One region of the Kribbella qitaiheensis genome, then DNA from elsewhere that is predicted to be linked to it. Evidence: riboswitches for the same ligand, from Rfam matches in the RefSeq annotation. Region 1 holds a riboswitch; the other holds the start of a gene.
What was found. A riboswitch is a leader RNA that binds a small molecule or an ion and turns the genes downstream of it on or off. The one in region 1 is predicted to bind S-adenosylmethionine.
Positions count from the first base shown of each region.

Region 2: it holds a riboswitch for S-adenosylmethionine, as region 1 does, so the genes downstream of both, thrC (threonine synthase) here and F1D05_RS35490 (aminotransferase class V-fold PLP-dependent enzyme) in region 1, are expected to answer to the same signal.

Region 1 is NZ_CP043661.1:7,486,430-7,491,797, forward strand. Features, by position in the region: gene F1D05_RS41535 (hypothetical protein) at 1-683, shown strand, start outside; gene F1D05_RS41540 (prolyl oligopeptidase family serine peptidase) at 637-1,446, shown strand; gene F1D05_RS35490 (aminotransferase class V-fold PLP-dependent enzyme) at 1,460-2,824, opposite strand; SAM riboswitch class IV at 2,841-2,954, opposite strand; gene F1D05_RS35495 (DinB family protein) at 3,118-3,636, shown strand; gene F1D05_RS35500 (FtsK/SpoIIIE family DNA translocase) at 3,948-5,368, shown strand, end outside.
Region 2 is NZ_CP043661.1:5,475,613-5,480,980, reverse strand. Features, by position in the region: gene F1D05_RS26090 (helix-turn-helix domain-containing protein) at 1-908, shown strand, start outside; gene F1D05_RS26085 (ubiquitin-like small modifier protein 1) at 905-1,183, opposite strand; gene thrC (threonine synthase) at 1,180-2,448, opposite strand; SAM riboswitch class I at 2,459-2,599, opposite strand; gene F1D05_RS26075 (cation:proton antiporter) at 2,665-3,915, opposite strand; gene F1D05_RS26070 (DNA-3-methyladenine glycosylase family protein) at 3,955-4,851, opposite strand; gene F1D05_RS26065 (hypothetical protein) at 4,949-5,368, shown strand, end outside.

The sequences.
Region 1 (5,368 bases):
GCGGCCAACTGAAGCTGCACAAGATCGGTACGCTGCAGGCCGATGACCAGCTGATCCTGAGCTTCCCGGACAACCCGCGGATGTTCGTGTCGCCGACCGTGTCCGACGACGACCGGTACGTGGTGGTTCAGCTCAACGAAGGTACGGACGCGGCCACTCGGCTGTGGCTCTACCCGATCGGCTTCGACGGCCTCGGCGAGCCGATCAAGGTCGTCGACGAGTTCGCCGACGAGATCGGCTTCGTCCGGATGGCGGGAGACCGGCTGATCCTGCGGACGAACAGGGACGCGCCTCGGGGCCGGCTGGTCAGCAGTGACTTCGACGGCGTCTTCACCGATGTGATCCCTGAAGCTGCGGACACGCTGAGCTCCGTCTATGCGACATCAGCCGGGCTGGCGACGCTGTACCTGGTCGACGCCCAACCAGAGCTCAGATTGCACGACCTGGACGGCGGCAATGCGCGTTCGGTGCCGTTGGCGGGTGGCGGGCTGGTCGACGTGACCGCCGGCGCGAAGTACGACGAGCTGTTCATCGGCTTGTCGTCCAGTACCGAGCCGACGCTGTCGTACGTCGTGTCGGCCTCGGGCCGGCGACATCCGGCCGCTGCCCTCGTTGGTGCCTGCCGGGCAGGCGTTCGTGTCGCCCGAGATCACGGTGACCCGGGTTGTGGAGCCCGGCCGTGAGGTGCCGTACTTCGTGATCAGCAGGGCCGACCGGGATCTGTCCGAGCCGCGGCCGACCCTGATGTACGGCTACGGCGGCTTCCGCGTCCCGATCTTCGCCGACTACAGGCCGGGCTGGCCTGCCTGGCTCGCGGCCGGTGGCGTACTGGTGATCACCAACCTACGGGGCGGTGGTGAGTACGGCAGCGCCTGGTACGAGGCGGGACGGCTGAAGAACAAACAGAACGTCTTCGACGACTTCATCGCCGTTGCCGAGCACCTCCAGAAGACCCGCGTGACCACGGCCGCGCAGTTGGCGATCCACGGACGCAGCAACGGCGGGCTGCTGGTCGGCGCTGTGATGACTCAGCGGCCGGACCTCTTCGCCGTCGCGCTGCCCGGTGTCGGCGTGATGGACCTGCTGCGCTTCCATCTCTTCACCGTCGGCGCCGCCTGGGCCTCCGACTTCGGGCTGCCTGACGATCCCGAGCAGTTCGAGGACCTGCTTGCCTACTCGCCGCTGCACAACCTGCACGACGGTACGACGTACCCGGCGACTCTGGTCGTCACCGGCGACCACGACGATCGCGTCGTGCCGCTACACAGCCACAAGTTCATGGCGACCCTGCAACACGCACAGGCGGGCTCTGCTCCGGTCCTGACCCGCATCGAGGTCGACACGGGTCACGGCTTCGGAAAACCCGCCGCGATGGTTGCGTCCGAATGGGCCGACCTGCTGGCGTTCGCTGCTCACCACACAGGTCTCGTTCCTCCTGAGCAGTAGGAGGAGGGCGGTGTCACCAGATTCGCGGGGCTACCAGGTCGCGCGGGTCGTTGGTGGGCTGGCAGCCGTGGGCGGTCTCTTCGTAGGCGTTGGTGAGGCCGTTGGTGGTCAGGGTGCGGATCGCGTTGACCAGGCGGTCGACGTGCTCGCGGGTGGTAGCCAGACCGAGGCTCGCGCGGACCGCAGTACCGTGCTCGGGGGAGTCGGCGAGCAAGTGGCCCACCAGCGGGTGCGCACAGAACTTCCCGTCGCGCACGCCGACGCCGTACTCCGCTGCGAGTGCTGCTGAAACCAGCGTCGAGCTGATGCCGTCGACGGTGAAGCAGACGGTGCCGACACGGTCAGCCTCCGCACCGAAGATCGAGTACGTCGTTACGCCGGGCAGCTGGGCCAGGCCGGTCCGGAGCCGCGCGAGCAGGCTGCGCTCGTGCTGCTCGATGGCCTCGCGGTGCTTGGTGATCGCGGCACACGCTGCTGCCAGGGCGATCGCGCCGATGACGTTGGGGGAGCCGCCCTCGTGCCTTGCCGGTCCCTGGTTCCAGACGGTGCCTGCTGCTTCGACGGTCGCCGTCGCACCACCGCCGTACAGGTAGGGGTCGGCTGCGTTGAGCCAATCGGCGCGGCCGATCAGCGCGCCAGCGCCGTACGGGGCGTAGAGCTTGTGGCCCGACAGAGCCACCCAGTCGACGTTCAGGTCTTCGATGTTCACGACGCGGTGCGGCGCCAGCTGGGCAGCGTCGAGGCAGACCCGGGCGCCGTGAGCCTTGGCGACCGCTGCGATCTCGGCGATCGGGAAGATCTCGCCGATGACGTTGGAGGCGCCGGTGACGACGACCAGCCGCGGCCCCTCAGGAGCGTTGCGGAGTGCGTCCGCGACGGCGCTGACGGCCTGGTTCGCCGACCTCGGCGCCGCGAGGCGGACGGTGCGCTCGGCCGGCCAGGGGAGCAGGGCCGCGTGGTGCTCGGACTCGAACACGATCACGGTCGCGTCGGCCGGGACCGCACGGGCGAGGAGGTTGAGCGCGTCGGTGGTCTGCCGCGTGAAGATGACCTGGTCGTCCTCGCGGGCGCCGACGAAGCCGTGCACCTCGGCACGGGCCCGCTCGTACCACTGGGTGGTGATCCGGGACGCGTAGCCGTTGCCGCGATGCACCGACGCGTACGACGGCAGGGCGGCCTCGACGGCGGCACGCACCGACTCCAGACACGGGGCGCTGGCGCCGTGGTCGAAGTTGGCGTAGTCGGTCACCCGGCCGTCGGCCAGTGGGACCAGCAGGTCCGAGCCGACGGTGGCAGGAATGCTGCCGTTGGTGAGCCGGACGGTGGTCGGCCTCGCGCTGATCGCGTTGGAGGGCTCGAGGATGGAGAGGATCGACATGCTGCTGCTCCCGGGAAGTCCGCACTTGCCGATCGGGGTGTCCGAACGGCCGGGTCCTCACCCGGGGCACCCCACCGCGGAGGAGGGTTGCCGGCCAGCGAGCCGGGGCTTGACGCTGACACTCATGACCTGCCGAAGACGGTAACCAACAGACCGCTCCTTGCGCCAGCATCTATCTCGCTTGATGAGACATTGCGACACATGATGAGATGCGGGGGGTTGCCGCAGGCTGTCGTTCGTCGCCGCCGGTTAAGGATTGGTGCCGCGAGGCCCCCGCGGGAGAGGATGCGCGGATGACCTGGATCGCACCTGAAGTCGTCCGTCCCGAGGGTTCGCTGGTTGCGCCCGAGCGGGAGTTGCTGGCCGGCTACCTGGACTTCTACCGGGCGACGCTGCTGCACAAGTGCGCCGGGCTCACCGCCGAGCAGTTGGCCGAGCGGCCCGCGGCGCCTTCGACCCTGTCGCTGCTCGGGTTGATCCGGCACGCCACGAAGGTGGAGCGGATCTGGTTCCGGATCCACTTCGCCGACGGTTCACCGGCCGAGCCGCTGTTCGCTCCGGAGCTCGGTAAGGATGCGGACTTCGAATTGCTCGACCCGGTGCGCGCTCAAGCGGAGTACGAGGGTCTGATCGAGGAATGGGCGCTGTCCGACAAAGCGGTCGCCGGCCGGTCGCTGGACGAGCAGTTCACCTTCAGTGGCGAGGTGTCGTCGCTGCGGATGATCTACCTCCACCTGATCGGCGAATACGCCCGGCACTGCGGTCACGCGGACCTGGTTCGGGAACACCTCGACGGCGTCACCGGCGCCTGACGGGAGCCGCTGTCAGGCCCCGGTGTTCGCGCCGTGACGCTACGGATGGGGCAGCGTGATCGGCGTGTGACACGTGTGACTCGAGTGGTTGTCGGGGTAGCCTGCTAGATATGGCGACCCGCACGTCTTCCCCGGCGCGGGCGCGGAAGTCGGCAGCCAACAGCCCGGCAACGGGCCGGTCGGCAGCTGGTGGACGCTCCCGTCCTTCAGGCGCCCAGAAGCGTGGGCAGAGCACGAAGAAGCGCAGTGGTTCCACCACTGCGCGTCCCAGTGCGTCCCAATCCGCCGGAGCGGGGCCGTTCGCGGCCACGATGCTGTACCTCGGCCGCGGCTTCGTGAAGTGCTGGATCGGGATCGCGCACCTGCTCGGCAGTGTGGTCCGCGGTGTCGGCCACGGCGCGCGTGACCTCGACCCGGCCCACCGCCGCGACGGCGCCGGCCTCACCCTGATCGGCCTGGCTGTCGTTGTGGCCGCCGCGATCTGGTGGGAGCTCCCAGGTGCCGTCGGCAACGCAGTACGCACAGTGGTCGCCGGGAGCGTCGGAATGCTCGGCTGGGCCGTCCCGCTGATGCTCCTGTTCATTGCCCTGCGCACCCTGCGCCACCCGGACCGCAACGGTCCGGCCGGACGCCAGGTCATCGGCTGGACGGCGATCGGCCTCGGTGTGCTCGGCCTGGTCCACATCGCCAACGGCATTCCGCGTCCGGGCAACCCTGACGACGGCACCTTGCAGGAGGCGGGTGGCGCGATCGGGTACGTCGTCTCGTCGCTCCTGTCCGACCTGCTCACGCAGTACGTCGCAGCGCCGCTCCTCGTGCTGCTGTCGATCTTCGGTGCACTGGTGGTCACCGGTACGCCGATCTACGCGATCCCGCTGCGAGTCCGTGCAGCCGCCGATGTGCTGCTGGGACGCACGGAGCTTCCTGCGGATGCTCCGTCGGTGTCGGCTGCGGCGGATGAGACTGTGCGCCTCACTCGCAAGGAGCGCCGGGCGAAGGCAATCCTTGACGACGACGCTGATCCGACCGTCAAGCCGTACGACTCCCCGGTGCTCGAGGGCCGTGAGATCTCCAAGCGTGGCCGCAAGAAGGCCGCTGCCGAGGAGGACCCGTACGACGTCGACGGCGAGGCCGGGGCCGGCGCTCCGCCTGCTTACGGCGCGGTCGCGGCCGCCATGAAGCCTTCCTCGGCCGCCCAGGCCGAGCCGGCCCCTGAGCCGCCGCCGCACACGCCGATTCCGCAACGCGTCGAGCAGCTGAGCCTGTCCGGCGACATCACCTACACACTTCCCGACGGCCAGATCCTGAAGCCCGGCTCGGTCCACAAGGCCCGGACCAAGGCGTCCGACGCCGTCGTGGACCGGCTGACCGAGGTGTTCGACCAGTTCGGCATCGACGCGCAGGTGACCGGCTACACCCGTGGCCCGACAGTCACCCGGTACGAGGTCGAGCTCGGCTCAGCGGTCAAGGTGGAGAAGGTCACCGCGCTGAGCAAGAACATCGCCTACGCGGTCGCCAGCGCCGACGTCCGGATCCTGTCGCCGATCCCGGGTAAGTCCGCGATCGGCATCGAGATCCCGAACACCGACAAGGAGATCGTCAGCCTCGGCGACGTGATCCGGTCCGCGACCGCCCGCAACGACCATCACCCGATGATCGCCGGGCTCGGCAAGGACGTCGAAGGCGGCTTCGTCGTCGCCAACATGGCGAAGATGCCGCACCTGCTGGTCGC
Region 2 (5,368 bases), 2.0 Mb from region 1:
ATTTCGAGCTGGGCGTCGCGTACGAGATCTTCGGCAATCCCCCACTCGGGTCCGAGGACGACTGGTACGACGTATCGCTGTGCGGCCCCGGCCCGATCCAGGTCGGCCCGTTCAAGCTCGAGCCCGACCACGGCCTGGATCACCTGGCCACCGCCGACACGGTGATCGTGCCGGCGTACGTCGATGTCGACGACCCGCTGCCGACGGAACTGGTCGAAGCCGTCCGCGCGGCGTACGAAGCAGGCGCCCGGGTCGCGTCGCTCTGTACCGGCGCCTTCGTCCTCGGCGCGGCCGGGCTCCTGGACGGCCGGCGGGCAACGACCCATTGGGCTCACACCGACCAACTGCGCGCCCGTCATCCCTTGGCGCTGGTCGATCCGGACGTGCTCTACACCGACAACGGTCGCGTCCTCACCGCCGCGGGCAAGGCGGCAGCCGTCGATCTCTGCCTCCACCTGGTCAACCTCGATCACGGTGCGGCCATCGCCAACACGGTCGCCCGCCGCCTCGTCGTACCGCCGCACCGCGACGGCGGCCAGGCCCAGTTCGTGACCACGCCGATCCAGGTGTCGGGCGATCATCAGCTGGCCCGCCTGCTCGCCTGGGTCCAGGAACGTCTGGACCAGCCGCTGACCGTCACCGATCTGGCCCGGCAGGTGAGCACGAGCCCGCGCAACCTCGGCCGGCAGTTCCGCTCGGTCACCGGCCAGGCGCCGATCCAGTGGCTCCTGACCCAGCGCGTACGCCGGGCCCAGGAGCTATTGGAGTCCACCGATCAGAGCATCGAAGCGGTCGCCGTCGCCACCGGCATGGGCACCGCGACGACGCTCCGGCGTCAGTTCAAGCGGATCGTCGGCGTCCCTCCGGACAGCTACCGACGATCCTTCCGCAGCACGAAGGCTGGTTAGCAGCCGCCGGCGACGGCCGGGATGATCGAGACCTGGCCGCCGTCCTTGATCGCGGTCTGGAGTCCCTCGGAGAACCGGACGTCGTCGTTGTCGACGTACACGTTGACGAAGCGGCGCAGCTCGCCGGACTCGTCGAGGACCCGGCTCTTGATGCCCGGGTACGACGTGTCGAGCGACTCCAGCACCTCGCTCAGGGTCGAGCCTTCGACCGAGACCTCGGAGACACCCTTGGTGTACGGCCGCAGGATGGTCGGGACGCGCACGCTCACACTCACTGCAGACCTGCCTTCACGAAGGCGTCGTAGGACGCGGGGATGGTGACCTTCGGGCCGACCCGGTCGGCCACCGCGTCGAGCGTCTTGAGCCCGTCGCCGGAGTTGATGATCACCGTCTCGGCGTCGGGGTCGAGCTGACCGGTCTCGATCAGCTTCTTCAGCGTCGCGACGGTGACGCCGCCGGCGGTCTCGGTGAAGATGCCCTCGGTCCGGGCCAGCAACTGGATGCCCTCGATGACCTCTTCGTCGCTGACGTCCTCGATCACACCACCGGTACGCCGGGCGACGTCGAGCACGTACGGTCCGTCGGCGGGGTTCCCGATCGCCAGGGACTTCGCGATGGTGTCCGGCTTGACCGGCTTCACCACGTCGTACCCGTCGCGGAACGCCTGGGCGATCGGCGAGCAGCCGGTCGCCTGGGCGCCGTAGATCTTGTAGTCGGTGGCGTCGACGAGCCCGAGCTTGCCGAGCTCGGTGAAGCCCTTGTCGATCTTGGTCAGCTGCGAACCGGACGCGACCGGGATCACCACCTGCTGCGGGATCCGCCAGCCGAGCTGCTCGGCGATCTCGAACGCGAGCGTCTTCGAGCCCTCGGAGTAGTACGGCCGGACGTTGACGTTGACGAACGCCCAGCCTTCTTCCTCACCGGCGATCTCGGAGGCGAGCTTGTTCACGTCGTCGTAGTTGCCCTCGACGGCGACCAGCGTTCCGCCGTACACGGCGGTGGTGATGATCTTGGGGCGCTCGAGGTCCTGCGGGATGAAGACGACCGAGCGGATGCCGGCCCGGGCGGCCGCGGCGGCGACGGCGTTGGCCAGGTTGCCGGTGGAGGGGCAGGCGAAGACCTTCATGCCGAGCTCACGGGTGGCGCTCAGGGCGGACGCGACCACGCGGTCCTTGAAGGAGTGGGTCGGGTTGCCCGAGTCGTCCTTCACCCAGAGCTTGCGCAGGCCGAGCTCGCGGGCCAGGTTGCCGGCGTCGATCAGCCGGGTGTAGCCCGGTTCGGTGTTCGGGAAGCTCGCCACGTCGACCGGGACGGGCAGCAGCGGCTGGTAGCGCCAGATGTTCTTCGGGCCGGCCTCGATCTGTGCACGCGTGATGGCCGGGAACTCGTACCCGACCTCCAGCGGACCGAAGCACTCCATACAGGCGTAGAACGGGCCGAGTTCGGATTTCGCGCCGCAGGCGCGACAGCTCAGGTGCGTTCCGTTGCCGAAGGCACCTGCACGGATGGTGTGGGTGGCGGTCGGGGTGCTCAAGCTCATGGAGGTTCCCTCCTCATCTTCCCCGAACCGGATCTCGGCGCGGGACGGATTTGGCACCGGTCCGCCGCGAACGCACCCGGATCGAGTGCGCCAACGGGGAGGGTTGCCGGGACTTCAACGGGCCGTTTCCCTCAGTCCCTCTGGATGAGCACTGACGAGGTTACCCAATCGGGTCCACATTGTGTCCTCCGATCCCACTATGCGAGACAGTCGATCTCAGTCCTGGTCACCGCCGCGGCGCAGGTCCAGCATCCGCATCAGCGGTGTGGCCGCGACCCCGTGCACAAGAACACTCAGAACCACGGTGAACGCGACAGTCGCCCACAACCAGGGCAGGTCCGCCCTGAACTCGGGTCCGGCGTACGCCAGGTAATACACCGAACCGACGCCCCGTACGCCGAAGGCAGCGGTCACCCACCGCTCGGATCTGCGCAGCGGGGTCCGCTGGAGGGCTACCCAAGCGGTCAATGGCCGGATCACCAGGACCAGCGCGACCCCGATCACGACACCGGTCACCGTCAGTGGCTTGAGGATGCCGCCGGTGATCGCGACGCCGAGCAGCAGCAGGATCCCCCAGGTCAGGATGTGTTCGAGCTCCTCGATGAAGCTGTGCAGTTCAGCGTGGAAGTCGTGGCCCCGCTCGGCCGCCCGCAGCGTCAGGGCGGCGACGAAGACGGCAAGGAAGCCGTAGCCGTGCAGAACCTGGGTCAACCCGTAGACGCCCAGCGTCATCGCCAGCGCGAGCACCGGTTCGCGGGAGTCGGCCAGCCGGAAGGTCCGCGACGGAGCGCCGAACGCCATCTTGCCGAGCAGCCGGCCTGCCCCGGCGCCGACCGCGATCCCGATCAGCGTCCTGCCGGCCAGGTCCCAGGCGAGCCACTCGATTCCCCAGTCGCCGATCGCGCCCTTGGTCGCGGCGAAGACGGCCGCGTAGACGAACGGGAAGGCCAGCGCGTCGTTCAGGCCGGCCTCCGAGGTGAGCGCGAACCGCACCTCGTCGTCCTCCTCGGGCTCCGCGCCCTCGCCGGTCGAGGGCCCCTGGACCTGGACGTCCGAGGCAAGCACCGGATCGGTCGGCGCGAGTACGGCGCCGAGCAGCAGCGCCGTCGCGGGCGCCAGCCCGAGCAACCAGCCGGCCCCCGCGACCGCGGCGATACAGGCCGGCATCGCGATCAGCAGCAGCCGCCAGGTCGTCCGCCACCGCTGCCAGCCGATCGGGCGGTCGATCGCCAGGCCGACACCCATCAAGGCGATCAGGATGGTCAGCTCGGCAAGGTGCTTGGTGAGCCCCGGCTCGGCGATGGGGCTCAGGTGGCTGCGGTCCACCGCCAGACCGAGCAACAGCCCCGCCCCGACGAAGGCGATCGGGGCCGAGATCGCGTACCGGCGCAGCAGTCGCGGCAGGATGGCGCCGACCAGCAAGGCCGCACCGGCGACCAGGTAGAGGCCGTCCCCGTCGATTCGCATCATGCCGACCCTAGTGCCCCGACTGATGCCCGGCCGGGCTCAGCGAAGCCGGTTCGTCGCCCCGGGCGTGTGGGTCGGCAGCGACTTGCGGGGGCCGAAGCGGGGATGGGCGAGACCGGCCAGGCCCAGGAGAGCCTGGACGCGGAAGCGATGCCCGCGGTACGGCTCGATCAGTTCGGCGGTGCCTTCGTCGTCGAGCTCCTCGCCGGTCAGCGCGTAGGAGACGTTGCGGGATACGTGATAGTCCGCGAACGAGAACGCGTCCGCGTCCCCGTGCGCCCGCTGCCGTACTTCGGCCGCGGTCCAGACCCCGACGCCAGGCAACGACCGCAGCCGTCGCTCGATCTCCACGCCGTCGGTCAGCTCGAGCGTCCGCTCCAACGCCGCGGCCCGCGTCGCCGCTGTGATGACGACTCGCGACCGCCGGCCTTCGACCCCGGCCCGCAACCACTGCCAGGACGGGATCAGCCGCCACTCCTCCGGCGACGGTGGGACCATCATCTTGCGCCCGTCCGGCGACCCCGGACCCGGCGCCGGCTCGCCGTACTCACGCAGCAGCATCCGCCACCCCGCGAACGCTTCCTTCCCGGTCACCACCTGCTCGATCCCGGCCGCCGCCATCGCCTCGAACACGGCTCGCGTCCGCGGCACCCGGAAGTGCGGGAACCGCCTCGCCGCATCGACCAGCGGCTGATGCTCCGGCAGCGGCTCGAACCCGTCCCAGCTGTCCGCGTCTCCCAGCAACTCGGGAACCCCGTCCAGCGCCCAGCCCGCCCCCGGACCCCACGCCTCGGCTTCGACCTCGGCCACCGCGGAGTACGGCGTCAATCGCAACAGGACCGGCCCGTCCGGCGTCCTGGTGGCTCGCCAGATAGTCCGCCCGTCATACACGTACGCGGGATCTCCTGGCCCCTTCCGTAGCCCCCCGATCACCATCTGAGGATCCACAGGCCGCCCAGGGCCGCCACCGCCGTACCACCGAGCTCACACCGCAAGTCTTACCTACCGCGCCGACAGAACCACATACTGAGGCATGGCGATGTCGGGGTGGCAGGCTGTGAAGCTGGTGGTGAACACGATCAATCTCTCGACGCTGACCGGGGTGCTGGTCGGCGTGCTCGGGCGGGCCCGGTTCAGCCGCGGGCCGCGGGGATTGTTCTACGCGACGGGTTACCGGCTGAAGTTTCCGGTCGCCGGCGCTTTCACGATCGGGAACCTGATCCTGACCAAACACGACCGTGCGTACTTCGACGAGCAGCCGACGCTGATCAAGCACGAGGAACGGCACTCCTGGCAGTACTTCTGCCTGATCGGCCTGCCGATGCTCCCGCTGTACATCCTCGCCGCGAGCTGGTCCCTGTTACGGACCGGCTGTCCGGCTTCCCGGAACATCTTCGAGCGGCTGGCCGGCCTCGACGACGGCGGCTACACCGAATATCCGGTGCAGTCCCTC